4 regions of the Metabacillus sp. Hm71 genome follow, and region 1 is predicted to be linked to each of the others. Evidence: predicted binding sites of a transcription regulator. Region 1 holds the regulator's gene; each other region holds the start of a gene.
What was found. The regulator LexA, encoded in region 1, represses DNA repair genes until DNA is damaged. The targets are predictions, from matches to a motif close to CGAACATATGTTCG.
Positions count from the first base shown of each region.

Region 2: the regulator LexA is predicted to act here: its motif matches at 3,376-3,389, upstream of ACSVDH_RS18990 (Y-family DNA polymerase).
Region 3: the regulator LexA is predicted to act here: its motif matches at 3,822-3,835, upstream of recA (recombinase RecA).
Region 4: the regulator LexA is predicted to act here: its motif matches at 5,212-5,225, upstream of uvrB (excinuclease ABC subunit UvrB).

Region 1 covers NZ_CM200278.1:2,710,409-2,717,947, forward strand. The annotation lists gene glnA (type I glutamate--ammonia ligase) at 1-2, shown strand, start outside; one part of gene ACSVDH_RS13190 (IS3 family transposase) at 62-963, opposite strand; one part of gene ACSVDH_RS13190 (IS3 family transposase) at 963-1,416, opposite strand; gene lexA (transcriptional repressor LexA) at 1,894-2,517, opposite strand; gene yneA (cell division suppressor protein YneA) at 2,675-2,986, shown strand; gene ACSVDH_RS13205 (YneB family resolvase-like protein) at 3,045-3,701, shown strand; gene ACSVDH_RS13210 (DUF896 domain-containing protein) at 3,901-4,134, shown strand; gene sirA (sporulation inhibitor of replication protein SirA) at 4,378-4,824, shown strand; gene ACSVDH_RS13220 (YneF family protein) at 4,910-5,128, shown strand; gene ACSVDH_RS13225 (aspartyl-phosphate phosphatase Spo0E family protein) at 5,549-5,713, opposite strand; gene ACSVDH_RS13230 (cytochrome c biogenesis CcdA family protein) at 5,966-6,673, shown strand; gene ACSVDH_RS13235 (response regulator) at 6,880-7,239, shown strand; gene ACSVDH_RS13240 (CcdC family protein) at 7,459-7,539, shown strand, end outside.
Region 2 covers NZ_CM200278.1:3,831,132-3,838,670, reverse strand. The annotation lists gene proC (pyrroline-5-carboxylate reductase) at 1-411, opposite strand, end outside; T-box leader at 452-656, opposite strand; gene ACSVDH_RS19005 (MBL fold metallo-hydrolase) at 867-1,841, shown strand; gene ACSVDH_RS19000 (SDR family NAD(P)-dependent oxidoreductase) at 1,853-2,647, shown strand; gene ACSVDH_RS18995 (YqzH family protein) at 3,033-3,227, opposite strand; gene ACSVDH_RS18990 (Y-family DNA polymerase) at 3,446-4,708, shown strand; gene ACSVDH_RS18985 (YolD-like family protein) at 4,885-5,217, shown strand; gene ACSVDH_RS18980 (response regulator transcription factor) at 5,789-6,493, shown strand; gene ACSVDH_RS18975 (HAMP domain-containing sensor histidine kinase) at 6,490-7,539, shown strand, end outside.
Region 3 covers NZ_CM200278.1:2,498,519-2,506,057, reverse strand. The annotation lists gene ymdB (2',3'-cyclic-nucleotide 2'-phosphodiesterase) at 1-499, opposite strand, end outside; gene rny (ribonuclease Y) at 618-2,180, opposite strand; gene recA (recombinase RecA) at 2,713-3,753, opposite strand; gene ACSVDH_RS11805 (competence/damage-inducible protein A) at 3,989-5,239, opposite strand; gene pgsA (CDP-diacylglycerol--glycerol-3-phosphate 3-phosphatidyltransferase) at 5,264-5,845, opposite strand; gene ACSVDH_RS11795 (helix-turn-helix domain-containing protein) at 6,027-6,905, opposite strand; gene ACSVDH_RS11790 (DUF3388 domain-containing protein) at 6,922-7,539, opposite strand, start outside.
Region 4 covers NZ_CM200278.1:5,243,002-5,250,540, forward strand. The annotation lists gene uvrA (excinuclease ABC subunit UvrA) at 273-3,146, opposite strand; gene uvrB (excinuclease ABC subunit UvrB) at 3,154-5,139, opposite strand; gene ACSVDH_RS25845 (DUF2198 family protein) at 5,588-5,818, opposite strand; gene ACSVDH_RS25850 (GNAT family N-acetyltransferase) at 5,836-6,276, opposite strand; gene ACSVDH_RS25855 (peptide chain release factor 3) at 6,387-7,539, opposite strand, start outside.

The sequences.
Region 1 (7,539 bases):
AATATGATAAAAACCCTTGTCACTTTGAAGTGACCCCTAAAAGTTAGACACGGTTATTTCATTAGGCAACTTGGGTAAAATGAGTTCGGTATTGCACCGGACTCATTTTTAATTTTGCCTTTATTCGCTTTGTATTGTAGTAATCGATGTATTTTTCTAATTCTATTTTAAAATGCTCTACACTCTCAAATTCTCTTATGTAGAGGAACTCAGATTTCATAATTCCAAAGAAGTTCTCCATAACAGAGTTGTCGTAACAGTTTCCTTTACGAGACATACTTTGGACTATCCCTCTGGATTCAAGTGCGTGACGATATTTCTTCATTTGATAATGCCAGCCTTGATCGGAATGCAGAAGTAGCTGGTGGATATCAGGTAAACGTTCGAAAGCCTTCTCCAACATATTTGAAACAAGAGAATAGGTTGGTCTAGAACCAATTGTGTACGTGATTATCTCCCCATTAAATAAATCTAAGACAGGCGAAAAATAAAGTTTCTCACCGAATATCTTAAATTCTGTAATGTCTGTTACCCACTTTTCATTTGGGGTATTTGCCGTAAAATGGCGGTCTAAAATATTTGGCGCTATTTTACCGACCGAACCTTTATAAGATTTGTATTTTTTCATTCGTACGATACACTTTAACCCTAGTTCTTTCATAATCCGTTGAACCTTCTTGTGATTCACTTTTTGCCCACGATTCGCAAGTTCATCACGAATACGGCGATAGCCATAACGCCCTTCATGTTCTTCATAAATTGCCTTTATTTCCACTTTTAGATCAGCATCTGGATCTAGACGATTCATACGTTCCACTAAATCATAGTAAGTGCTACGTGGAATGCCAGCGAGTTTTACGAGTGCTTTCACCGGATATTTATGCCTTAATTCATAGACTACTTGCGCTTTGTCTTGTTTGGTGATTTTTTCTTGTTTTGAACTAAGGCATTCAACTTTTTTAAATACTCGTTTTCCATTTCAAGTTGTTTAATACGTGATTCCAGTGCCTCGACAGACCCTTCAAGTGGTGTGGATTTAGTTTGTTTTTTCGTATCTTTTTTCATGGATGGACGCCCCTTTATCTTTGATTGAAGGGCATCTAATCCTTGTGTTTCAAATTGCTTTTTCCAAACAAGTATTGTGGATGGAGCAGCTATATTAAAGATAGCCGCTGTTTCCATTATGGACGTACCGTGTTCAATCATATAATTTAGTACGTCTAGTTTAAACTGTTGGGTGTAATTTGTATATAATTTTACGAATGCTTCTACACCATTGTATTCATATTGTTTGACCCATTTAAGAAGTGCTTTATTATCAGTTCCCAAAGATTTAGCTAATTCATATGAACTCTCATTTCCATTTAAATAACGTTGAACTGCTTGTAATTTATCTTCTGCAGAAAATTTAGCCATAAAAAACTGCACCTCCAACTGTTAGATGGTGTCTAACAATTGGGGTGCAGTTCACTTTTTGTGGCAAGGGTTTTTTGCTGGGGTGAAGCAGAAGTTTAAATCTAGTAAAGTTCCCAAGGATATTTTTTGATCAATCGATTTGATGTTCTCCTTAAAAGACAAAAAATAACGTATGAATTTTTCACACGTCATTTTTTGGATCTTTTTAATGTTTAAGAAATAAAATTTTGTACTTAGTTTTAGTGTCTAGCTCGAGCCGAATGCTTAGCGCCTTGCGCTTTTTAATTATATCAGAATTTATATATTTTCTTAACATGGCTTGCGTTTCTGAATCTAGCTCCAGGCGCCATCGGCTCTAGGGTCTAGTCAAACAGGAATTGAAGGTAAAGAACACCTACTATTCCTGTTCGCTTATGCTTGTCGCCGATAGGCAGGCGCCTTGCGCTTTTTTCATTATTCAGCATTTCAGAAAGCTTATTAATGAATTGTACGGTATACACCTATTACCTTACCTAATATGCTGACATTTCGTAATATAATAGGCTCCATAGTGGAATTTTCGGGTTGTAAGCGGATGTAATCTTTCTCTTTAAAGAATCGTTTACAGGTTGCTTCATCTTCCTCGGTCATGGCGACAACGATATCGCCATTGTTAGCGGTTTGCTGCTGTCTAACGATTACCATATCCCCATCAAGTATACCGGCCTCTATCATACTCTCTCCCATTATTTCAAGCATGAATACAGAATCATCGTCATTTATATACCGGTCAGGGAGTGGAAAGTATTCTTCAACATTTTCAATAGCTGTTATAGGTAAACCTGCTGTTACCTTACCGATGACCGGAACATTTACAACCTTACTTTTAGGAATATGAATTGTTTCTTCTTCTTCCAATATTTCAATAGCCCTAGGTTTTGTCGGGTCACGGCGAATCAGGCCCTTTGATTCCAATCTAGCTAAGTGACCATGAACAGTTGAGCTTGAAGCAAGACCGACTGCTTCACCTATTTCCCGAACTGAAGGAGGATAGCCCTTCTTTTGAACCTCATCTTTTATAAAGCTTAATATATCCTGTTGTCTTTTTGATAGTTTCGTCATCCTCTGTTACACCTCGGATTCCTGTAATATATGTTTATTATAGCATCATTTACCTTTTTATACAAACGTAAGTTCGAAAAAAATAGTTGACCGGAACAATTGTTCGTACTATACTAAAGTTAATAATACGAACAAATATTCTTATGAGGTGGAAAAAATGAAAAAAGAAACAATCTTTTATATTCTAGCTTTCTTCGTTGTTTTCATAGCTGTTACTGGAGCTCTATCATTTTCGGGTAGTAATAATCGACTGGATAACTTTCATCAAGTTAAAATAGAAGAGGGAGATAGCTTGTGGAGTTTAGCTGAACAATTCCATGAGAATGCTAATATTTCAAAACAAGAATTTGTTGAATGGGTACAGGAGAAAAATGATATTTATTCTAGCACTATTAAGCCAGGGGATTTAGTCGTTGTACCAGTAGAAAAAGAAGAATATTATCAAATTGAACAGATTGCTAGCGAATAATATTTGATTACATGACTTGTTAAAGTGAAAAAGATTGGAAACAGTAGGGTGATAGGGATTGAAAGCAATTATATACTGCAGAGTAAGTACAGACAAAGAAACTCAGGATACTTCTATCGAAAGGCAAAGAGAAGAGTTGGAACAACTGGCAGCATTACATAAAATAGAAGTTGTAAAAATTATTGAAGAACGGCAGAGCGGATATGACATAGACCGGGATGGAATCATTGAAGCACTTGCATTAATAAAGGATAAACAAGCTAGTGTTCTTCTGGTTCAAGATGATACCCGTCTAGGTCGAGGGCATGCTAAAATAGCTCTTTTACATGAAATAAGAAAATTAGGGGCAAAGGTATTTACCCTAAATGAGCAAGGAGAACCTGAATTATCTGAAACCGATTTAATGGTTTTAAATATCCTTTCAGCGGTGGAAGAATTTCAACGAAAGCTTGTTAACTATAAAATTAAAAGAGGAATGAATCGGGCAATTGAAAACGGATATCGACCTCAGGATAACTTATCAAATTTAGATCAAGGCGGGGGAAGAGAAAAAATCGATGTTCCCATTGAGGAAATCATAAAACTGCGCAGTAAAAACCTTACTTTTCATGAGATTGCAGCAACTCTAAGAGGGGTTGGGTATCATGTAAGTAAAGCTACGGTTCATAGAAGGTATAAAGAATATATCGAAGGTGTAAACAGCAACAAGGAATAATAATTCAGTTATGTTTTAAACAATTTGAAAGGTCAAACGGTTGTCATTTTGGTCTCCTTTTAGTATGATGACATGTATATTAACTAATGATCTTTTTTATATGAAGGAATAGCCAACTAAGCAAGAGCCATTTTTCCAGTTATATTATTTTTATAAGTTGGTTATTGAAGATTAACAGACTAAAGGAGAATAGATTGATATGCTACCAAAAGTAAAAATTGATCGTATAAATGAATTATCTAAGAAGTCTAAAGTAGAGGGTTTAACGGAAAAAGAAAAAATGGAACAACAATCATTACGTCAAGAATACTTATCAGCTTTTCGTTCTTCAATGAAAAATACGTTAAAAGGTGTTACAGTAGTGGATCCAAATGGGAATGATGTAACTCCGCAAAGATTAAAAGATGAAAAGAAGAAATTTAATCTTCATTAAAAGGAATAGATCTGATGATGTATTCCTTTTTATATGTAAAAAGGAGTATTTTTTTAAAAATGTACTAAGGAGTCTAGCAAGAATTTATATAATATCACAACATGTTAAAAATTTGGTAGAACTTACCTTGATTTTATGATTCTTCGACAAAAATAGTGCCTTCTTTCTCCGTCTTAAGACAATTCTTGCTTATTTGTTCTTTTATAATAAGAGAAATGGGGATGCAAGAGGAGGAGTGAATAGGTGAGACACTATTATATTTATTTAATAGAAGAGGAATTTGCAAGTCATTACTTCGGTCGCGAGTCCAAAATTTATCACCTGTTTCAGGACTTTCACTGGACAACGGTCCGTTCAAATCATGTAGTAACACTGGAAAAACAAATAAATTATATTACAAAGCCTATACCAACCTTATTTATACATCAGCTACTTCGTACACATCTGGGGAATCGTACGGATTATCAAAATGTTCGTCATATACATAAGATTGAACTTAAGACTAATCTAGGTAACGCCACTTTAATCGTAAAAGACCGTTACCTTGAGCTTTCTTCTGATGGAAGTTTTGAGGCAGAAACGATTTTTTTCGAGGTGTTAAGAAAATTTGACCCGTGTTTTTTAGCGATGGATTTACAAGGTGAACGATATGGCTGGTTAAATCCGATAAAAGAAAGAAATTTTGGCTAAAAATGAAGAAATTATATTTCAAATGTTGTATAATATCGTAGGGTTTAGTACACTGTAAGATAGACAACATGAAGGAGGAAATATAATGGACTTATGGGTTGTTATTCTAGTAGGCATTCTAGCACTACTTGCTGGAGTTGCACTAGGATTTTTCATTGCGCGTAAATACATGATGACTTACCTAAAGAAAAATCCACCAATTAATGAACAAATGTTAAAAATGATGATGATGCAAATGGGTATGAAACCATCTCAAAAGAAAATCAATCAAATGATGAAAGCCATGCAAGGTCAAATGAAATAATAAAAATGTTGATATATAAGTTTTAGGCAGTTTATACAATGAAAACTCCTTCTCATAATGAGGTTGGTGATTCTTTCATTGTATTTTTAAATGCAAATTGCGTAAACCTTCATATACCAACTATTTAACCACTTTTTCTGTCGAAAATCTCAGCAGCAAAAGTGGTTTTTTGTTCAAATCAATCAGACGAATGAATTTGTTACGAATCGGGTAAGAAAAATGGGGATAACAGATGGGAATAGTTCATTCATTATTTAATATCCCAAAGTGCTACAACAAGTGGGCTATCAAAACTAAAATGTAAGAATGGAAATGACATAGAAGATAATATCAAATTTAATATAAACGATAGCACGCGGCAAAAGCGTGCTTTTTATCATAGTTCAAAGGTATATAGAAATAATTGAATGAAGTTGCTGCTTAGGAATAATAAATTCTATTTTTTTGTGCATGGTCGTCTTTTATATATTGAGTCAACAATATATCAAGCTCTTGACTATATTGAATAGAAATCGTTGAATTAATCCCGTTTTTTAGGACAATATCAATTAGTTCGGCTCGTTTCTTTTCAATTAACTTAAGCATTTCTTGTTTAGACACGAGAACTGTCCTTTCTAATCATGTTTGTTATTAGCAAATTTTACCCTGTTTTTGAAATAACTTCAAAGGAAGATACTAGAAACAGCATTGAATCTATTATAAAGGTATCCTGTGTAGAATGAAAAGAAGAAAATGTAATTTGTTAATGAAATGACATAAAACTGTCACATGATTATAGATATAAAGAAAGGGCATCTTTGCTAGAATAAAGAAGACATTCTCTTTAGGAGGAGTAAGATGACGGATGTAAACATTTTTTTAGCATTTGGGGCTGGTTTCTTATCGTTTATCTCTCCATGCTGTTTACCACTTTATCCAGCCTTTTTATCTTATATAACAGGGGTTTCTGTTGGTGAATTAAAAACGGAAAATACATTATTGCAAAAACGAAGTTTGTTACATACGATTTGCTTTTTAATCGGATTTTCATCCATTTTTATTGCTTTAGGATTTGGTACTTCTTTTATCGGCGAGTTTTTTCAAAATTACCAGGATCTTATTCGGCAAATTGGAGCTATCCTAATAGTGTGCTTCGGACTGATGATTGTAGGGGTTTTTACACCAGAGTTTTTGATGAAAGAACATCGATTTGAATTTAAGAATCGTCCTGCTGGTTATTTTGGATCTGTACTTATTGGGTTAGCATTTGCAGCAGGGTGGACACCTTGTACAGGACCGATCCTGTCAGCTGTTATTTGGATGGCTGCTACAAATCCTAGCTCAGCTATGCTCTATATGATTTCCTATATTTTGGGATTTGCTGTTCCATTTATTGTATTATCATTCTTTATAGGAAAACTTGGCTGGATCAAGAAGCATAATATCAAAATTATGAAAATAGGCGGCTTTCTTATGATAGGAATGGGGATATTACTTTTCTTTGATTTAATGACATCTATTATTATTTTCTTAACAGGGATATTTGGTGGCTTTACAGGATTTTAAATCTTTTTTAGTTTTGTAAGAACAATCTTTTTGAGTCGATTTTACTATGCTTAAGGGAACTTTTTGATATAATGATATTAAGAGTGTATACGATTGCTTTTGTTGTGAAGGATTCGAACTTTCATACTTCTTATATGCAATCGCCTTCACATTTGAAGTTTGACTTTTATCAGGCTTCCTTATCATTTTTTCAGGAGGAACTAGGCATGGCTAGAATTTTAATTGTTGATGATGCCAAGTTTATGAGAATGACGTTATCAAATATCTTAATAAAGGCGAACCATACAATCGTTGGAGAAGCAGAAAATGGAATAGAGGCGGTTGATCTTTTTGTTAAAGAAAAGCCAGACTTAGTAACGATGGATATAACAATGCCAGAAAAAAATGGACTCGAAGCACTTAAAGAGATTAAGCAAGAATATCCTGATGCAAAAATTATAATGTGCTCGGCAATGGGTCAGCAAAAAATGGTTGTCGATGCAATTGAGGCTGGTGCTAAGGATTTCATTGTAAAGCCCTTTGATGAAAGCCGTGTGATCGAAGCAGTTAAACGTGTGCTAAATTAAGAGGACATTTGAGGCTGTCTCAACAGGGGTCTAATCCTATTAATGAACAATCATATATGGACTCATCGCGGTTCAATTTATGTTGTTTCACGGATCTGACCTTTTGGTATGAGGCAGTCTTTTTAACTGTCTAAAAATCAAATAGAAATATGTGTAGGTAATTATGGAAATATCGTTTATACTAAGACTAGTTAGTTGTTGAGTAAAGGATTGATTTGTTTGTTTACAATTATTTCTTCCTTTGTTGCCATAGGAATGGGTTTGCTCGTTTTATTCGTTCGAATGAAATCAGCTAAAAAG
Region 2 (7,539 bases), 1.1 Mb from region 1:
ACTTGCAGCGATGGCAGTTGCTGATTTGGCAATCGCTGCTGATGTATTTGGCATTGCACGAATAATGGCTGTTTTTTTGCCAAGGATGGATGTGATCGTTTCAATGGAAATCCCTGCTAATACAGAAACGATCAGCTGGTTATGAATATACTTTTGAATGCCATCTATGCCTGCCTTGACATCCTTTGGCTTCATCGCTAATACGATAATGTTTGCCTCTTGAGCCAATTTTACTTTATTATGTGTGGTTTCGATACCATACCTATTTGTTAATTCCTTCAGACGGTCAGCGCTGGAACGGTTTGCGACGATCACCTGCTCCGGCTGAAACACTCCACCTTTTATTAAACCAGCGATCATGGCTTCTGCCATTGAACCGGCGCCGATAAATCCAATCTTCTCCATAAAAATCCTCCTTTAAAAGCACAATATAAAAAGCCACTCAATCCTTGAAAAGGACGGAATGGCTCCGCGGTACCACCTTAGTTGGAATGTATCATTCCCAGCTTCACTTCTTTATCGCAGAAATACGGTTAGGTTTTCCTAACAGCTCATAGGTAGGTTCAAAAGGAAACGGGTGCAATGGAGCTTCCCAGCCACGAGCTCCACTCTCTTTTGCAGCTTCCGATTTACTAGTCCTAAGTCAATGCTTTTACTTATTAAAATAAATTTTTTTAAGTTTTTTCTCTTGAATTTTTATTCATTATGCATTTGTGGACAGGTAATTGTCAAGCATTTTCAAAAAGAATGTTAGTTGAATTATTTGAATATAATGACAAATGCGTGGTTGGAAGATAAAATAATAGTAAGTATCTGTAATGAACAATAATAAGTTTTATTTGAAAATAATAATTGGGGCTGAGTGAATGAAACCATTTCAACGGGGAAACCAAATCTTTAAGCTGGAACTTCCAACACCTTTTCCAGTAGGAGATGTGAATGTGTACTTAATTAAGGGGGAGCATTTAACACTTGTGGATACTGGTCCGAAGACAGTTGAGGCTTGGCAGGTGTTCCAATCCCAACTAAAAGAACTTGGGTACAGCCCCCAGGACATTGATCAAGTAGTAATCACCCATCATCATCCTGATCATGTCGGCATGTTGGACTTTTTAAGCGAGGACATTCCAATATGGGGTCATCCTTTTAATACACCATGGTTGAAAAAAGACCCGCAATTTATGGCAGCACAAACAGTTTTCTTTGAGAAACTATTTATTGAATTTGGAGTCGATAAAAAATTTTTCCCTTATTTAAATAGACTGAATCATACACTTGAATTCTCCTGCAATAGGAATTTACATCATTTTATAGGAGAAGGGGAGGAAATTAGCGGTTTATTCGGATGGAGAATCTTTGAAACACCTGGGCATGCTCAAAGTCATATCGTTTTATATGAAGAAAGGTCAGGGGTTGTAATAGGGGGAGACTTATTGTTAAAACATATTTCTCCAAACCCATTATTAGAGCCGCCGATGGCAAATTCAATAGAACGCCCGCGGCCGCAGCTCCAGTTAAATGAGTCAATTTCAAGATTATTAGAGATTCCGGTTTCGTTAGTTTATACTGGTCATGGAGAACCGATTGAAGAGGCGCATGAGCTTATTTCCCTTCGCTTAAAAAAGCAAGCTGAACGAGCAGACCTCGTTTACAGTTTTCTTGAGGAAAAGCCCTTGACTGCTTTTCAAGTATGTCAGGCACTGTTTCCAACGATTTATTATAAACAGCCGTTATTAACAATGTCAGAAACAATCGGTCAGCTTGACTATTTGGAATATATCGGTCAAATTAAAGTAGATGCTTCAAGGGAGACAACCCTTTATATTGCTAAGGAACGGTAGAGGTGAAATAGTTGAATAGACGAATACAAGGTTGCCATGTTGCCATTACTGGGGCCTCAAGCGGCATCGGTGAAAAAATTGCCATTGAATGTGCCAATAATGGAGCAAACCTTATTTTATTAGCCAGAAGAGAAGAACGGTTAGTTCGGCTTGCAGAACAAATTAAACATGATTATGGGATCTCTTGCTCTTATTACATACTTGATGTTCAGGATCTTGATTCCGTTCAGCGCGTTTTTTCGAACATTGCCCAAGAAGTCGGACCTATTGATGTTCTCGTCAATAATGCTGGATTTGGAATCTTTAATGATGTGCTCGAAGCTTCCCTTGATGAAATGAAAAGCATGTTTGAGGTAAACGTATATGGTTTAGTTGCCTGTACAAAAATGGTGTTGCCTGCCATGATGGAAAGGAAAAAGGGTCATATTATCAATATTGGCTCACAGGCCGGCAAAATCGCAACTCCCAAATCTAGTCTTTATTCTGCAACGAAACACGCTGTATTAGGCTTTACAAACAGTTTGCGGATGGAGGTTAAATCAAACAATATTTACGTCACATCGGTAAACCCCGGCCCAATCAAAACAGATTTTTTCACGATCGCCGACAAGCAGGGGGATTACGTGAAAAATGTGGAACGCTGGATGCTTGACCCAAATAAGGTAGCACGGATTATCGTAGAAGCTATGCTCACTCCAAAGCGCGAAATCAATCTACCTGGCTGGATGAATACAGGAAGTACGCTTTACCAGGTCATGCCGAGGCTGTTTGAACGAATTGCGGGGAATGCGTTTTTTAAGAAATGAATGTTTCATCTAAATGGTATAATTTAACAAAAAGGATTGTGTATCTTGGTGATTGGGTGTTATCAAAAAATGAAAATTTCACTCGAATTATCTGAAGGTTTATCCATATTTAAGAATAATGCGGTGTAAAGAAAATCGGTATCTTTGGATCATTAGAGATCAACAAAAGGATACAAGTGTTATTGATGTTCTTGCGGATTTTTATGAAAACTCAATTAAATTCGATAACTATATGGAACTTAAATTTTTCTTAGAAGACTTTTTGCATTAGATGAAGTAGGTTATTTTCTGGAATTGGCGGAAGATGACAACGATTTAAAGTTATTAAAAGAGGCAGGGTATTTCCCCTGTTGTAGAATAAGGACAAGGGGCAGCCTCTTTTTATTTAATCCTGATTCGTTACATATCCATAGACAATATCTTCAATCACTTCGTACCATTCTGTGTCTTGATCCTTTTCGTTTACCGCCTTTTCAAGCAGCTGTATGTAGTCATCTTTCGAAAGCGGATCTTTATCAAGATCCCGGCCATATTGTAGAAAGCTGTTTCTAAGCATTTTCAATAAGAATTTCTCCTCCATGTCACACCTCGCTACCTGCTAGTATACAGTCTTCCTCCTTTTTTAGAAACCATTAAAAAATATCTGCGAGTTTTGTTTTTTACGTAGTTAGTATCCAGTTCATACGTTGCTACCGCTTTTCTATTGTGGTTGAAACTTCCATTGAAATCGAACGTATATTCGCTTAAGATGAAGAATATAATAAATGCGAACATACATTCTTGTTGGAGGAAGCGGCTATGATTGAAAACTATGATCAATTTCCAAAGCGAAAAATTCTTTGTATTGATATGAAAAGCTTTTATGCTAGCTGTGCCGCGGTTTTACTGGGGATGGATCCATTGACATGCTATTTAGTTGTTGTTGGTGATACTGAGCGGCAGGGAAGCATCGTACTGGCAGCTTCTCCGCAAATGAAAAAGGAATTTGGCATTAAAACGGGTGCAAGGCGTTTTGAAGTTCCGAACGATCCGCGGATTAAGATTGTTAACCCGAAGATGGGAACGTATATCCGAATGTCAACAGAAATAACAAAACTGTTTCATCGCTATGTACCAAAAGAGGCGATCCATACTTACAGTGTGGATGAAAGTTTTATCGAAGTCGATGGTGTTGAGCATATTTGGGGAGATGCCCGAACAATTGCCGATAAAATTCGTGATGAGTTGAAGCGTAAGTTCGGTCTTCTTGCTGCAATTGGCATTGGGCCTAATATGCTGCTTGCAAAAATATGCTTGGATATTGATGCAAAAAAGACAGGGATAGCAGAGTGGACATATGACGATGTAAAAGAAAAGCTGTGGAAGCTTGAGCCGTTAAATAAAATGTGGGGCATTGGGTCGAGAGTGCAAAAGACGTTGAACCGAATGGGGATTTTTAATGTTGGACAGCTGGCTCATTATCCGCTCGAGCTTTTGGAAAAAAAATTTGGCATCATGGGCAATCAGCTTTACTATCACGCATGGGGAGTAGACTTGTCGGAAGTTGGTGCACCGATTATGCAAGGACAAATCAGCTTCGGCAAAAGCCAAATTTTACTTCGTGACTATCCCGATCCAGAGGAAGTAAAGCATGTGATTTTGGAAATCAGTGAGGAGGTTGCCCGCAGAGCGCGTCAGCATAAAAAGGTAGGACGAACGATCAGCCTTGGGATTGGCTATAGCCGCGATGAATTTGGCGGTGGTTTTTATCGTTCCAAAACAATTGATCAGCCAACAAATATTACGATGGATATTTATGAAACATGTTTGCAGTTATTTGAGACATTTTATGCCAATAAAACAGTTCGGCAAATATCGATTACACTGTCAAATATTGAGGACGATTGTGAGATGCAGCTCGATTTGTTTCGGCCAAACCGCATAAAGCAGCGAACACTTGGTTATGTAATGGATTCCATTCGTCAAAAGTATGGTTCAGATGCGATTTTACGTGCTGTGTCGTACACTCCGGCTGGGACTGCGAAGCATCGTGCCAAGCTTGTCGGCGGCCATAAAGCATAATAAGCCTATTTCAAAGTGGAATTTAGAGCTTAACAGCTTTGGCAATGGCTCAATCATTCGTGTTGCGAATCCTTACTCTGTTTTGAAGGCAAGCTGAGCGGTTGTCTAAAAGAAATCATATTCGCTTAGGCTGCCTAAAGAGAATGTTAACCGAGTGTTAGGGTGGTGATGAAGTCATGATACGGGACAGAGGAAATATTAAATGGACATCAATGATGCTGCCTGAACATGTAAAGCTATTAAGAGATTGGTCAGAAGCTGATACCTATCAAGAAAAGCCTGAGCTTGATGAGCAGCAGCTCGAACAGTTTAATGAAATCATTTGCTTAGCAATGGAAGAGCATATGGAGCTCATTTTTACGTACTATCAAGACCGTTTTCATCAAAAATGCTCTGGGTATGTCCACTATATAGACCCGATTGCTCATACGCTTCAAATTGTTGATGAACAAAGCGGCCAGCGCTTTAAGCTGCCATTTGCAGCAATTGTTGATGTGAAGCAAAAATAGACGGGAGATTTACCTTCTTTATCTAGCTCCATGATAAAGAATATCCCGTAGAAGGATTAAATCTACGGGATATGTAACAAAAAATAGTTAACTCTGATTAAACTAACCTTAGCTCACGTTTTCGATTTTGTTTGATCGATTTTGGATAACCCATACTCCGGCCTTACTCCTAAAGGCAATAGCAAAAGCCATCGCCAGTGGAATAGCTACAATGCCAACGACCAACCTGCAACAAGATCTTTTTGAAAATGTGTAAACGTGTAATTTGCAAACCTGCTAGAACTAAACATCCATAACATCCTCCCTCTATATTTCTTTTTTCAAACACAAGTTTTTGCACGGTAATTATTAATGTAATCTGCAAATTTGGAGAAATTATGGAGTTTTTCAATTTTGTTCCATATGTCCTATTTTTTCAAATAAAAGTATATCGATAGTTTCAATTTTGAGATATTGTCTACAAATTCTTTTATGTTATAGGTAAAGTTTAAAGAGATAAAATGTGAACCGACAGCTTGGAAAATCCGAAGATCGCAATGCTTATAAAGACATTTAAAGCCGGAGGAGATCAATGAAGAAGAGAATATTGCTGGTTGATGATGAATGGAATATGAGAAACTTATTAAAAATTTACCTGGAAAAAGAATATGAGGTAATAGAGGCAGAGGACGGAAAGCAGGCATTAGCTATCCTCACATCTGCAGAATTCCATATAATCATATTAGACATCATGCTCCCAAAGATTAATGGGTGGCAGATTTGCAAAGAGATTAGAAAAGAAAAGGAAACACCTATCCTTATGCTAACAGCGAGAAACGAGTTAAAAGATAAAATTTACGGATTAGATATCGGGGCAGATGATTATTTAGGGAAACCTTTTGAGCCTGAGGAGCTGATTGCTCGAATCAAGGCTTTGTTAAGGCGTTCTGATATGAATGGTGATCCTCATAAGCAAAAGGTGGTCATGATCGGAAATCAACTAATGAAGATAGAAACAGAGAGCAGAACGATCCTAGTTAAAGGTGAGAAGTTAAATTTAACCCCTAAGGAATATGATTTGCTTCATCTATTGGCGAATCAGCCTCAACGGGTTTTTACTAGAGATTTATTGCTCGATGTTATCTGGGGGATGAAGGATACAAGAGATCATCGGGCCGTTGATTCTCATATTAAGAATATCCGAATTAAGGTGAAGGAAAAAGTACCTGCATATAATCCCATTGAAACTATTTGGGGCGTGGGCTATAAGTTGAATCAGTCGGATGGAAACGTATGAAATGGAACAGCATTGTTTTTAAGCTCGGAGGCACCATATTTATTATCCTAATGTGTGTCATTTTACCATTGACATATACGATCGATCAGCTTTTTGCTAGATTCTATTTTAGTGAAGCACGCCACCAAATCGATCAATTAGCCTACCAATATTCCCACACCTTAACAGACTTAAAAGATATTGATTCATTGAAAACCGTAGCACGATTAACCAAAACAGAAATTTGCATTATTGACCGGGATGGCAAGGTTTTATACACGTCCAACGATACCATTTTGCCTAAAAGAACTCAAATTTCCGGAGACTTGCCCGTATCAGTTTATTCAGGGAAGGCAGTAAAACTAGATTATTTTAACCCCTATAATCAAAAGAACTATCTCGCTACCGGGAAGCCGTTGCAAATAGATGACAAGGTAAACGGGGCAATATTGGTCTTTTCTAAGGCGGAACAAATTAAAAAGACGATCCATCATATTGAGCTTTTGCTGTTGGCCACATTGCTGGGTGCCCTTTGTATGGCATTGGCCTTTACCTATATTGCCTCGAAAAAGCTTGCTTCACCTTTATTGCAAATGGAAAAAGTAACTCGGGATGTAGCGAAAGGTAAGTTTTATAGAAAAGTATCCATTACGTCAAATGATGAGGTAGGTTCATTGGCAGCAGCGATCAATGATCTAGGTCACGAGCTAGAAGGATATCGAAATAGGCAAACAGAATTTTTCGCTAATATCTCCCATGATTTGCGAACACCTATTTCTTATATAAAAGGTTATACACAGGTGATTCATGATAAATTGTATAAAAATGAAAAAGAGAAGGAGCTTTATTTATCCATTATTTTGGATGAAGTGAATCAATTAAATGCTTTGGTCGCTGATTTGTTTGAGCTATCCAAAATCGAAGGAGGACAATTAGACCTTCACTTTACTTGGGTTAATCTTTATGATTTGATTGGAAATTGTTTGACAAAAGTTGCATTAAAAGCTAAAAAGAAGAAATTGCGCCTCCTGAAAGAACTAGATGCCAACATCCCTTTTATTTATACA
Region 3 (7,539 bases), 210 kb from region 1:
TTCCGTCTAAATACCATCCTATCGCCTGTTTTTCACTTGTTGCTTCGCCATGAAAATCAACAAAAATAATTGGAGTACGCTTTCTCGCTTCTGCAACAAGCTCGTCAGCCTTTTTAAAAGGACAATCAGATGGAGGCAAAAATGCACGGCCCTGCAGATTAATCACAGCAACCTCTTTTCCAGCAACAGTAACAAAAACCATCCCTTTGCCAGGATTTTCTTCGGAAAAATTAGCAGGGCGGATCATCTTCTGTGCACGATCAATAAATTCAAAAATTTCCCGATTATCCCACGTGTGATTTCCCATTGTTATAACATGTGCACCTAATTCGAGAAATTGCTGATAAATCTTTTCGGTTATTCCTTTCCCATGGGCGGCATTTTCGCCGTTAATAATGACAACATGGGGATTGTATTTCGTTTTTAACTTTGGTAAATACTCCTTCACCATGTCGCGTCCTGGAGAACCAAATACATCTCCTACAAACAAAATTCTCATCTTCAAAGCCCTCTCTAGTTATCATTGAATTTCTTTTATTAAAAAATACTCTCTATGTATTTAAACTTATTTTTGCATAAACAATATAAAAAATAAAGTGGTGCATTTCTGCACCACTCTATTTTGCATATTCAACTGCTCTTGTTTCACGAATAACAGTTACTTTAATATGTCCTGGATAGTCGAGTTCATCTTCTATTCGCTTTCGAATATCTCTTGCTAAACGATGTGCTTGAAGATCGTCAATACTATCAGGCTTAACCATAATACGAACTTCTCTACCAGCCTGGATAGCAAATGACTTTTCAACACCCTCATACGATTCAGAGATTTCCTCAAGCTTCTCTAGGCGACGAATGTAATTTTCCAGCGTTTCACTACGTGCACCCGGCCTTGCAGCTGATAACGCATCTGCTGCTGCAACAAGCACCGCAATGATTGATGTCGGTTCCTTATCACCATGATGGGAAGCAATACTGTTGATAACGACAGGATGTTCTTTATACTTCGTAGCGAGCTCAACACCGATCTCAACATGGCTTCCTTCTACTTCATGGTCAATCGCCTTACCGATATCATGCAGGAGACCTGCTCGTTTCGCTAATAACACATCTTCTCCAAGTTCGGCAGCCATCAATCCTGCTAAGAATGAAACCTCCATCGAGTGTTTCAATACGTTTTGACCATAGCTTGTTCTAAATTTCAAACGACCTAAGATTTTAATCAAATCAGGATGCAGGCCATGTACACCTACCTCAAATGTTGTTTGTTCTCCAATTTCCCGGATGTATTCATCAACTTCACGACGAGACTTCTCAACCATCTCTTCAATACGCGCAGGGTGAATACGTCCATCCTGAACCAGCTTGTCTAGCGCAATTCTTGCAGTTTCCCGGCGAATTGGATCAAACCCTGATAAAATAACGGCTTCAGGTGTATCATCAATGATCAGATCTATACCCGTTAATGTTTCTAATGTACGAATATTTCGTCCTTCACGTCCAATAATACGGCCCTTCATTTCATCATTTGGAAGATTGACAACAGATACAGTAGTTTCTGCTACATGATCTGCTGCACATCGTTGAATAGCAAGCGACAGGATTTCTTTAGCCTTCTTGTCAGCCTCTTCCTTCGCACGATTTTCGCTATCTTTAATCATCATAGCGATATCATGAGTAAGTTCATTTTCAACCTTTTCAAGAATGATCGACTTTGCTTCATCTCGTGTAAGGCTAGATATGCGCTCAAGCTCCGATTGCTGCTTACGCACCATCTCCTCCACTTTGCTTTCCATCTCTTCAATATGCTGTTGTCTTTCATTCAGAGAATCTTCTTTCTTCTCTAGCATAACTTCTCGTTTATCTAAAGACTCATCCTTACGGTCAAGATTCTCTTCCTTTTGTAATAAGCGATTTTCTTGTTTCTGAAGCTCATTTCGTCTCTCACGAACTTCCTGCTCTGCTTCTGTTCGCAACTTGTGGATTTCATCCTTTGCTTCTAGAAGTGCTTCCTTTTTCGTTGCTTCTGCATCACGCTTTGCGTCCTCAAGAATCTGCTCTGCTGCATGATTAGCACCAGCAATTTTCGCTTCGGCAATGGATTTACGAACAAAATAGCCAACAACTGCACCGACGATTAGGCCAAGCAAAATGGAGATGATTATTGAAACGATGTCCATCATTACACCTCCTCTTGCTATGAACTTGTTTTTCTAGATTAAAGTGTCGGCATGTACATTGTTCAATTTTAAGTTGTCAACATACAGCACAAAGCTTAATTATCATGTTGAACTTTGCGTCTTAATCATTTTTAGGAAGACTAATTCAAGTACCAACATTTTTGCTTTCAAAATGCTTCAATCATCATTCTACAAAATTGTAAAATATACATACTAATTGTAAATGTGTGAAATTTTCTTGTCAAGCCTGTCATTATAACGATTGCAGCCTCTCTTGTGTATAGTTCGAGTGAAAACCCTATTAAAAATCGCGAAGACAAGAGTGAATTTTGTAGAATTGTGTCATATTATTTTAGTGCGGTTAAATAATAATTATCATGATTATATCCAAATATGAACCTTTTCTATACTCATTCTCTACATTTAATTATAAATTCTGCTATAACAATGATAAAAACTGGTGTAAATATTATTTTCATATAAGGATATTCTTTTAAAAATGATATTAAAAAAAGGGCAATTATGCCCTTTTTTAATCATCAAGTAAATCCAATTCTTCTTGGCTTTCTTCTGGCGCAAGAACTTCTTCATCTAACCCGTATTCCTTGCGGATTTTGTCTTGTATCTCTAAACGAAGAGATGGATTTTCTTTAAGGAATTGCTTCGCATTTTCACGCCCTTGACCTAAGCGCTCTTCGTTGTAAGAATACCAAGAGCCGCTTTTTTGAACAATGTCAAGCTCTGTTCCTAAATCGATAATCTCTCCTTCTTTAGAGATCCCTTCACCGTACATGATATCTACTTCTGCAACCTTGAAAGGAGGTGCAACTTTGTTTTTGACAACTTTAATTTTTGTCTTGTTACCAACCATGTCATTTCCTTGTTTAAGTGTTTCAGCACGACGCACTTCTAAACGAACGGATGAATAGAATTTCAAAGCGCGACCACCTGGAGTTGTTTCTGGATTTCCAAACATAACTCCAACTTTTTCACGAATTTGGTTGATGAAGATGGCGATTGTTTTCGATTTGTTGATTGCGCCAGATAGTTTACGTAATGCTTGTGACATTAAACGAGCTTGAAGACCAACATGTGAGTCACCCATCTCGCCCTCAATTTCCGCTTTTGGCACTAACGCCGCAACAGAGTCTATAACAAGAATGTCTACAGCCCCGCTGCGGACAAGCGCCTCTGCGATTTCAAGTGCTTGCTCACCAGTATCAGGTTGGGATAGCAGGAGCTCATCAATATTTACTCCAAGCTTTTGTGCATATACAGGATCAAGTGCGTGTTCCGCATCAATAAATGCAGCTTGTCCGCCCTGCTGTTGAACCTCTGCAATCGCATGTAGAGCAACAGTTGTTTTACCTGAACTTTCTGGTCCGTATATTTCTATAATTCTACCGCGAGGGTAACCTCCTACTCCTAAGGCAGCATCTAGAGCAAGGGAACCGCTTGGTGTAGTTGAAACTTTTCGATCTGTCTGTTCCCCGAGTTTCATAATGGAACCTTTACCGAATTGCTTTTCTATTTGTTTTAACGCCATATCTAATGCAGCTTGACGATCGCTCACAAATTTTCCTCCTTTAAATGAATCTATATTAAATATACCGCTTTTTCAACAGTTTGCCAAGCAATAATCGAACATTTATTCGATTATTTTTCATCGTAAATTATTCTTATATTTTCACTTTTCTTTTTAGAAAAACTCCTATTTTAGCTATATGAACTGTTGTAAAAATGAATTTTATATATTTATAGAAAAAAAATAGGATCTGCTTAAATCAGATCCTATAAAACGTATTATATCATTCTATTTCCGATAATAGTTTGACTAAATAATGACATCCATACTTTACCGTTCTTACACGAATGCCATTTCTAGATCCGGCAAAATGAAATCTATAGACCTGTGTTTCTTTTCCACTAAACGAAATACCCATAAAGACAGTACCGACAGGCTTATCTTCCAGCGGCTGTGGTCCGGCAACACCGGTAAAGCTTATGCCGATGTCGCTGTTTGATAATTTCCGAATTTGGTCAGCCATTTCCTTCGCACATTCCTCACTGACGGCTCCATTTTTATCAAGTGTTTGTTTTGAAACATTTAGCAGCTGTTCCTTCATCTCATTTGTATAGCATACAAGACTGCCTTTAAATAACTGTGAGGCACCATCCAATGCTGTTATTTGTTCAGAAAACATACCGCCAGTCAGGCTTTCAGCTGCTGATACCGTCTTTTGCTTTGCAAGTAACAGTTTTTTTAGTTCTTGAGGTAAAGTTGTTTGTTCATAACCATAAAAAAACTCGCCAACACGAGATTGGATTTTTTGCTCAAGTTCATCAAGCAGCTGATTTGCAACATGTTCGTCTTGATGCTTAGCAGTTAAGCGCAACGTTACTTCACCATCAGCAGCTAATGGTGCAACAGTAGGATTTAGCTGCTCATCAATGATATCCTGTATGTCGGTTTCAAGCTGTGATTCGCCGATTCCGAAGTATCTAAGCACACGAGAAATAATCTTTTCTTGAAATCCAAATTGTTTTTCAAAATATTCCCGTCCATAGTTTTGAAACATTGGTTTCATTTCACTAGGAGGCCCTGGCAGCAGCATATAAATCGTTTGATCCACATTTAAAGCCATTCCAGGAGCCATACCATAATCGTTTTTTAATATGAATGAATCCTCTAAAACAAGTGCTTGCTTTTTATTGTTTTCAGACATGATCCGTTTCGTTTGAACAAAGTATTGTTCGATGCTATCAAGGGCTTCCTGGTCAAAGACAAGCTTTTTACCGAGTGTCTTTGCAATGGTTTCTTTCGTTAAATCGTCTTTTGTAGGTCCTAAACCACCTGTAAAAATAATAACATTTGAGCGTTCCTTGGCGATCTTAACCGCTTGCTCAAGCCGTGTTGGGTTGTCACCAACAACGGTGTGATAATAAACATTCATGCCAAGCTCGGCAAGCTCAAGTGATAAAAATTGCGCATTGCTATTCACAATTTGCCCTAACAATAATTCAGAGCCGACCGCAATGATTTCAGTGCGAATACTCATCAATATCCTCCTATGGTTTCAAGATTACTTGGAATTAACAAACACATGTTTATTTTTATTTAAATAATCCCAGCCAGATATGACAGTGAAAAAGGTAGCAACCCATAATGCGATCATGCCAAAGGGCAAATTTATGAACTCAAATGGAAGGTTATGAAGCAATAGCGCTGAAATGGCAACAATTTGTGTCCACGTTTTGATCTTACCTAGCATATTAGCTGCAACAACTTCACCTTCACCTGCTAAAATAGCTCTTAATCCTGTCACAACAAATTCACGGCTGATAATAAGAATGACCATCCAGGAAGGCGCCAGCTCCAGCTGGACTAAAATAATTAAAGCAGCTGAAACAAGAAGTTTGTCTGCTAACGGATCTAAAAACTTCCCAAGATTTGTCACCAAATTAAGTTTACGGGCATAGTAACCATCAATCCAATCTGTTGTTGAAGCAATAATAAAGATTAGTGCACCAACAAAATGGGTGACTAAAATTGATTCAGTGCCGAATGTTAATTCGCCCCAGTCCAATGGCGCAAGCATGATCACCATAAAAACAGGTATTAAGAATATTCTCGAAATCGTTATTTTATTAGGTAAATTCATCAATTTTCCCTCCAAGTAACTGTATTATGTACTAAAAAGTGAGCGTGATTAGGTCATCGTTTGCGAGGAGAATTTCTTACTTTTAACATGTAAACAGAAAATGGGACGACCCAAAATAATGCCTAGAACCTCCTCCAACATAATAGAAGGAAGAGGTGCTTGACACGTAAACATGAATCAATCCCTATTCTTTGCTATAAATAATCGTAATGTTTTGAGGTGTTGTCTTAGCATCTTCATATTGTAAAAGCTGGCCATTGATTTTTAGCTCCGTACCCGGAACATTTCCAACCCTTACTGTTATTTCTGATTCAGCTGTAAAATCAAAGGTTTGTGACTCTCCTTCAGCAATTTCTGCACCAAAGAAGCTTTTACCTTTTCCATTTTTTATACTCACCCATGTTCTGCCTTTAGCAATCACTTCTAATTGAAACTTTGCAGCACCGGAGAGGTCATATGTTGTTGTCGTACCCTCTTTCCCTTTTACTGTTAAAGTTTGTGCAGGAGTTTCCGGTTCCTGTTTAACTTCTTCCTCAACAGGTGGTGTTTCTTCCTGAACCTCTTCTTCTGGGTCCTCATCTTCATTGCCTGCTGCCGTATTTTCTACATTGTTTGTATATTCATTTCCATTTTCGACTTTCGTTGCCTCTTCACCTGGATTACTATCTGCAGCGTTTTGTCTCCATACCCAAAAAACAATGGCAATAAGAATAACAGCTGCCACAATTAATAATCTTGGAAGCAGATCAAGAAACTTGGATGCAGATTTTGGTAGTTGTTTATGTGTTTTTACTCTTGAAAGCTGTTCTGGTAAATCATCATTATATGTACTCGGGATTTCATTTTTATATTCTTCAAAGATCATCTCTGGATCTAAGTTCACCGCTTCAGCATATTGCTTAATAAATGCGCGAACATAAAATTTACCAGGGATCATTGAATAATTCCCTTCTTCGATACCAAGCAAATACCGTTTTTGTATTTTGGTCATTGCTTGAAGGTCATCCAAGCTAATGTTTTTTTCTTCTCTTGCTTGTTTCAGTCGATTTCCTAATTCACTCAACCGTAACACCCCATATTTAAAAGTCAAAGCCTGAAAGACTTGAGGAATCAAACATCATATGTGGTTCTTCAGCATCTTTATATGTAATTTCCTCATCAGGCTCATTACGAATTTCTATTATATAATCAAAATCATCAATTGTATATTCTGTATTTTGTACAAAAATATCAGGATGCTCTACAACTTTCGTTGCAGACAGCCTCATAATTTCCCTTACTAGCTGAAGATGCTGCTCAGAACCTCTTCGTGTAGAAACAATTCCATCGATAATGAACACATTATCCTCACTGTATTCATCTGCAATCAACTGGCTGCGAATCGTTTGCTTTAACAAAGTGGATGAAACAAAAAGCCATTTTTTATTCGCACAAACGCTTGCTGCCACAATTGATTCTGTTTTACCAACTCTCGGCATCCCGCGAATTCCGATCAATTTATGACCGTCCTGCTTATATAATTCTGCCATAAAATCGACTAATAGTCCAAGCTCATCCCTGACAAATCGAAAAGTTTTTTTATCATCAGCATCACGTTGAATATAACGTCCATGTCGTACGGCTAATCTGTCCCTAAGCTTTGGAACTCGAAGTTTTGTCACAGTTATATGATCCATGGTGGCTAGAATCGATTCAAG
Region 4 (7,539 bases), 2.5 Mb from region 1:
TTTTTAGCGGAAAAGATCATTCACTGGGTGTTTCATTGTTTCCATTTTTTTAATATTGATATCGCTTACAATAACTGCAATAATAAATATCCAAAGTATTCTACTCATTCCGCACATTGTGTAGCTGTCTCGAAAGAATTGGGGCAGCCCTTTTTATGTGTTGAAATGAAAAAATGGATTTTAAAAAGCTTTTTGAAATTTTATACTATATAAAAAAGAGAGCATCGATGGATTTTTCAATGCTCTCATTATGACTAAACATAAGGCTGCTTTTATTGAGCAACCTCTTCTTTTTCTTTAATAAGTTTTCTCATTCGCTCACGGTCACGTTCAATGATTGGTTTTAGATACTTTCCTGTATATGATTTGTCATTGTTCATAATGTCCTCGGGTGTTCCGACACCGACGACTTGTCCGCCTTTGTCGCCGCCTTCAGGGCCCATATCGACAAGATAGTCTGCTGCTTTGATTACATCAAGATTATGTTCAATGACCAAGACGGTATCACCGTTTTCGACTAACCGCTGCAGCACCTTCAATAATCGGGCTATGTCATGGACGTGTAGCCCTGTTGTTGGTTCGTCAAGAATATATAATGATTTTCCATTTGAACGTCTGTGAAGTTCTGAGGCAAGTTTTACCCTTTGCGCTTCACCGCCTGATAAAGTTGTCGCTGGCTGTCCAAGTTTGATATAGCCCAGACCGACATCTAAGATCGTTTGCAGCTTCCGTTTAATTTTCGGAATGTTTTCAAAGAATGACACAGCATCCTCTACCGTCATTTCAAGAATATCCGCAATGTTTTTCCCTTTATACGTAACCTCCAGTGTTTCACGATTGTAACGTTTGCCATGGCAAACCTCACAAGGGACGTAAACGTCTGGAAGGAAGTGCATTTCAATTTTAATAATCCCATCACCACGGCAGGCCTCACAGCGGCCGCCCTTCACATTGAAGCTAAAGCGGCCTTTCTTATAGCCGCGAACCTTCGCTTCATTTGTTGCTGCAAATACATCGCGAATATCATCAAACACACCTGTATATGTAGCAGGATTGGAACGCGGTGTTCGGCCAATTGGTGATTGGTCAATATCAATAACCTTTTCAAGATGCTCGATTCCTTTTACTTCTTTATGCTCGCCAGGCTTTGCTTTGGCATTGTGAAGCTTTTGGGCGAGCGATTTATGAAGAATTTCATTGACCAATGTACTTTTCCCTGAACCGGAAACACCAGTTACGGCAATAAATGTCCCTAGAGGGAACTTCACACCGACGTTTTTCAGGTTATTTTCCTTGGCACCTTTAATTTCAATATAGCGGCCATCAGGTTTTTTTCGTTCATATGGAAGCGGAATAAATTTCTTCCCTGACAAGTATTGCCCGGTTAAGGAGTTGTTATCATTCATCACCTCTTCAGGCTTACCGGCAGAAATAATTTCTCCGCCATGTATCCCTGCGCCTGGGCCAATATCGATTAAATAATCAGCGGCCATCATTGTATCTTCATCATGTTCCACGACTATTAACGTATTGCCGATATCACGCATATTTTGCATGGTTTGGATGAGACGGTCATTGTCGCGCTGATGCAATCCGATTGAGGGCTCATCAAGTATGTACAGCACACCTGTTAACCTGGAACCAATTTGCGTGGCAAGACGAATCCGCTGTGCCTCACCGCCGGATAATGTCCCGGCTGCACGGTTAAGTGTTAAATAATCGAGTCCGACATTATTTAAAAAGCCTAAGCGCTCGCTTATTTCTTTTAAGATTAAGTTTGCAATTGTCATTTCCTTCTCTGTTAGGGCTATGTGTTGAAAGAACGATAGTGAATCCTGAACAGATAGTTTCGTGATTTCACCAATATGTTTGCCGTCAATTAAGACAGCAAGTGTTTCTTGCTTTAAGCGATGCCCTTTACAGGTAGGACAGTTTTGCTGACCCATATATTTTTCCATTTGCTCGCGGATATAGTCTGAGCTTGTTTCTTTATAACGGCGTTCCACATTGCGGACAACACCTTCGAATTGAATATAATTCTCCCTGATTTGGCCAAAATCATTTTCATAACGGAAATAGATTTGTTCACCATTGCTGCCAAATAGGATTTTATCAAGCAAATGCTTTGGTATGTCCTTTACTGGTGTATCCATATCAATGCCATAATGGTTGCAAACTGCCTCAAGCATTTGCGGATAATATTGTGAGCTTGTCGGTTCCCATGGTGCTATTGCATTTTCACGCAGGGTAAGCTCTTTATTCGGAATAATAAGGTCGAGATCTACCTCAAGCTTTGTTCCAAGGCCATCACATTCAGGACATGCACCAAACGGGCTGTTAAAGGAGAACATCCTCGGTTCAAGTTCACCGATGGAAAAACCGCACTGCGGGCAGGCATGGTGCTCACTGAATAAAAGCTCTTCTTCGCCGATAACATCAATAATCACCTTGCCTTCTCCAAGCTGTAAGGCTGATTCCAGGGAATCTGCCAGGCGTGAAGCAATCCCCTCTTTTACGACAATCCGGTCGATGACAACCTCGATCGAATGCTTCTTATTTTTATCCAATTCAATTTCATCAGCAAGCTCCATCATTTCACCGTCAACACGAACACGAACATAGCCTTGCTTTTTAATATCTTCAAAAACCTTTACATGGGCCCCTTTTCTTCCTGAAACGACAGGTGCAAGAATTTGGAGCTTTGTTCGTTCAGGGTATTCCAAGATTCGGTCTACCATTTGTTCAATCGTTTGCGAAGAAATCTCATTGCCATGAATCGGACAGGTTGGGCGGCCGACTCTTGCATAGAGAAGTCGCAAATAGTCATAAATTTCGGTTACGGTTCCGACCGTTGACCTGGGATTGCGGCTCGTTGTTTTTTGATCGATCGAAATGGCTGGAGACAGCCCTTCGATCGCATCAACATCAGGTTTATCCATTTGTCCAAGAAATTGGCGGGCGTAGGCTGATAAGGATTCAACATAGCGCCGTTGTCCCTCTGCATAAATCGTATCAAACGCAAGGGATGATTTTCCTGAGCCTGACAACCCTGTCAGCACAACAAGCTTATCCCGCGGAATGGTCACATCAATATTTTTTAAATTGTGAGCACGTGCTCCTTTCACAACGATATGTTCCATTGCCATACTCGTTTCATCCTTCCGCTTTAAGCTCTAGTATTAAATCACGCAACTCTGCGGCACGCTCGAAGTTTAACGCCTTTGCCGCTTCCTTCATCTCGTTTTCCATTTCGGAAATAACCTTGTCGCGTTCCTTTTTCGTCATTTTCGCTAATTTGTTTTCTCCTGCTGTTTCGTACTGCTCCTGCTCCTCTGCAGCCATTGTTGCCCGAATGACATCACGAATTTCCTTTTGAATCGTCATTGGTGTGATGCCATGCTTTTCATTGAACGCCTGCTGGATTTCCCGGCGTCGCTTCGTTTCATTAATGGCCAATTCCATCGAGTTAGTCATTTTATCGGCATACATGATGACATGGCCATCTGCATTCCGTGCAGCACGGCCAATGGTTTGGATAAGCGATCGCTCTGATCGCAAAAATCCTTCCTTATCGGCATCCAGAATCGCTACTAAGGAGACTTCCGGAATATCAAGCCCTTCTCTTAACAGGTTAATTCCAATTAAAACATCATATTTTCCAAGGCGTAGTTCTCTGATGATTTCAATCCGTTCTAATGTTTTGATTTCAGAATGCAAGTAATTAACCTTAATGCCAATTTCTTTTAAATAGTCGGTTAAATCCTCAGACATTTTTTTCGTTAACGTCGTAATTAGCACACGTTGATTTTTCGCGACCCTTGCCTGAATTTCACCAATTAAATCATCGATCTGTCCTTCAATTGGACGCACATCGATCGTCGGATCAAGCAAGCCTGTCGGACGAATGATCTGCTCGATCATCTCTGGGGTATGTTCAAGTTCATATGGGCCTGGTGTCGCTGAGACGTAGACAATATTATGAATATGCTTTTCAAATTCTTCAAAACGAAGCGGGCGGTTATCTAAGGCTGAAGGCAGACGGAAACCGTGATCCACCAGCACTTGCTTCCGCGCTTGGTCACCATTATACATACCCCTGATTTGAGGTAGGGTAACATGTGACTCATCAATGACAATTAAAAAGTCGTCTGGAAAGAAATCCAGCAAGGTATAAGGTGTTGACCCTGCCGGACGAAGTGTGAGATGGCGTGAATAGTTCTCAATCCCTGAACAAAAGCCCATTTCTCTCATCATTTCCAGATCATATCTTGTTCGCTGCTCAAGACGCTGCGCTTCCAGCAGCTTGCCGTTTTCCCGCATGTCCTTTAAACGTTCCTCAAGCTCTGCCTCAATATTGAGGATTGCCTTTTGCATCTTTTCATCTCTTGTTACGAAGTGAGAGGCAGGGAAGATCGCAACATGCTCCCGTTCGCCTAAAATTTCGCCTGTTAATGCATCAACCTCGCGAATCCGGTCAATTTCATCTCCGAAAAATTCAACGCGAATACACTGCTCATCCCGGGAAGCCGGGAAAATTTCAACAACATCTCCGCGTACGCGGAAGGTACCTCTTCGAAAGTCGATATCATTCCGTTCATATTGAACGTCAACGAGCTTCCGAAGCAGCTGGTTCCGTTCTATCTCCATGCCTGTTCGCAAGCTCACAACAAGCTCTCTATATTCCTCTGGAGAACCGAGGCCGTAAATACAGGATACACTGGCAATAATGATGACATCCTTGCGTTCGAATAAAGCAGATGTGGCTGAGTGGCGAAGCTTATCGATTTCATCATTAATGCTTGCATCCTTTTCGATAAAGGTATCTGTTTGCGGAACATAGGCCTCAGGCTGATAATAATCATAATAACTGACAAAATACTCAACAGCATTGTTCGGGAAAAATTCCTTAAACTCGCTGTAGAGTTGTCCTGCTAACGTTTTATTATGGGCAATCACCAATGTTGGTTTGTTTACTTCTTTTATGACATTGGAAACAGTGAAGGTTTTCCCTGTTCCCGTTGCACCTAGCAATGTTTGATGTTTTTTTCCTTGCTGAATTCCAGCGACTAATGACTTTATTGCCGCAGGCTGATCACCCTGCGGCTTGTATTTCGAGACTAATTCAAATTGCTCGCTCACGCATAAGCCTCCATTCAGAAAGTTTCTGGTAGTAATAGTTTACCACAAATAAATGGAAAATCACTAAAAATACGAACTATAGTTCGTATTTTTTTATCGTGTATATTGTTAAACAGGTTTTTTATTTTGATTATGTAAGAAATCATGGGCATTTTTGCAACTTATAAAAATAATCTTACAACTACATATTTCTTTGAATCAAGAACAAAAGCGTAAGCGCCTCGTTCAGCCCCGACAAGCATAAGACGATTTAGAATAGAAGGCGCTCTTTGCCTTCAATTCTAAATTGGCTTATGACCTCGAGGGGCTAGGCGCTGGAGCTGGATGTCAAAGCGCTTATCCATAGTTCAAGAATTTTATAATTTCCCGGCAATGAAAAAAGAAGCACCATTTGGTAGCTCCCTTCCTTCTATATAAGTATATCTCGTTTTGGCTGTGCGCAAACCTCTTACTTTTTTAATAATGCTGCTTTCATTTTTCGTGCATAGAAAAATCCGGCTGTAAGGGAGGAAATGTCCAATGCAATAATAAATGGATTATATGTATATCCTTTTATGTAAGAAGCAATGAGCAGTGCCGCTGTTAGCGCCGTTCCTACATAGTGGTTATAACTTACTCGCGTAAAGAGGACCACTAATAAAAAGGGAAGGAACAGCGCTAGGATTACTTTTAATACCATATTTATTCTCCTTTACGCTATAGTGATAGATTATAGAAATACACGGAATCCTCTTTTTTATAACCTAAGCTTTCATAAAGAGCTTGAGCCTTCGTATTGTCCTTCATTGTTTCCAACAGGATCCCGGCAGCATTTGCTTGTTGTGCCAATGCCTTTGCCTGGTACATTAATGCTCTGGCTACACCGTTCCGACGATAAGCTTCCCCAACAAATAAATCGTTCAGCAGCCACTTTCGTTTCATGCCAACTGATGTAAAGATTGGGTATAACTGTATAAAGCCCATTGGTTTTCCCTTATCCACCGCTAAATAGATAACTGATTCTTTTTTCTTTATCCGCTCTTCAATAAACGCTTTAGCACCAGCAATATCCGATTGCTGGCCATAAAATACTCTGTATTCATTAAAAAGTGATGAAGCATCGTCAATGTCTTTTAAGGTTGCTTGAATGATCTGCAATTTTAGTCCCCCGTTCTTGCAAGCTTGCAGCTACTAGTCTTCCATCACCATCATACCACGCTGCCAATGAAAGAGGCTAACTCCAAATAGGAATTAGCCTGTCATAATCGTTATGATGTAACACCTTGATAGTCATTTTCTTCAAATAGATCGACCAGTTCAATATCCTTTTGATTTTCTAAGAAATATCTTAGCGTAAATTCATTTTCAAATAGGACAGCATAAGCGCCATAGCGGTCGCGAACTAACATGCTTCTTGAATCAAAGAATCGTTTTTCAAACTTTTCATTTTTAATCCAGCGCGGGATTCTCTCGCCAAGTGATGTGAATTCCAATTCGACATTGTATTCGGCCTTCATTCTGTATTCAAATACCTCAAACTGCAGCTGTCCAACTGCTCCTAAAATAATGGAATCATTGAGATCCTGTCTGAATAATTGGATCGCACCTTCTTGAACAAGCTGTTCGATCCCTTTTCTGAACTGCTTTGCCTTCATGACGTTTTTCGCTTGGACCCGTCTAAATAACTCAGGCGGGAATTGTGGCAGTTCTTCATAGTGATATTGGCCTTTTCCTTCAATTAAGGTATCACCAATTTGATAAATGTTTGGATCATATATTCCAATGATATCTCCCGGATAGGCTTCATCAACCGTATCACGGTCCTTTGCCATAAACGCTTGGGTTTGATTCAGCTTAATTGTTTTATTTGTCCGGCTAAGATTTACGCTCATGCCCCGTTCAAATTTCCCTGAACAAACGCGTAAAAACGCAATCCGATCACGGTGAGCCGGGTTCATATTCGCTTGGATTTTGAAAATATAGCCTGAGAATTGATTTGTCTGCGGCTCCACTAAGCCTTGGTTTGTTTTACGCGGCTGCGGCTGTGCAGCAAATTGCAGGAAGGTATCAAAAAAGGTCTGCACACCAAAATTTGCTAACGCACTGCCGAAAAACACCGGCGTTAACTCACCTTTTTTTACTCGCTCAGGAGAAAATTCATTTCCCGCTTCCTCAAGAAGCTCGATTTCCCCTAATGTTTCTTGGTATACAGGATGTTCTTCTATACCATGGCTCGCAATATCCTGCAAAGGAATGTTTTCTTCTTCCTCTTCACCTTTAAACTGAACGATACGGTCGTTAAAACGATCGTATATTCCTAAAAATCGTTTCCCCATCCCAATCGGCCAGTTCATTGGATAGGACTCGATCCCAAGCACTTCCTCGATTTCCGAAAGCAGCTCCAACGGCTCCCTTCCTTCG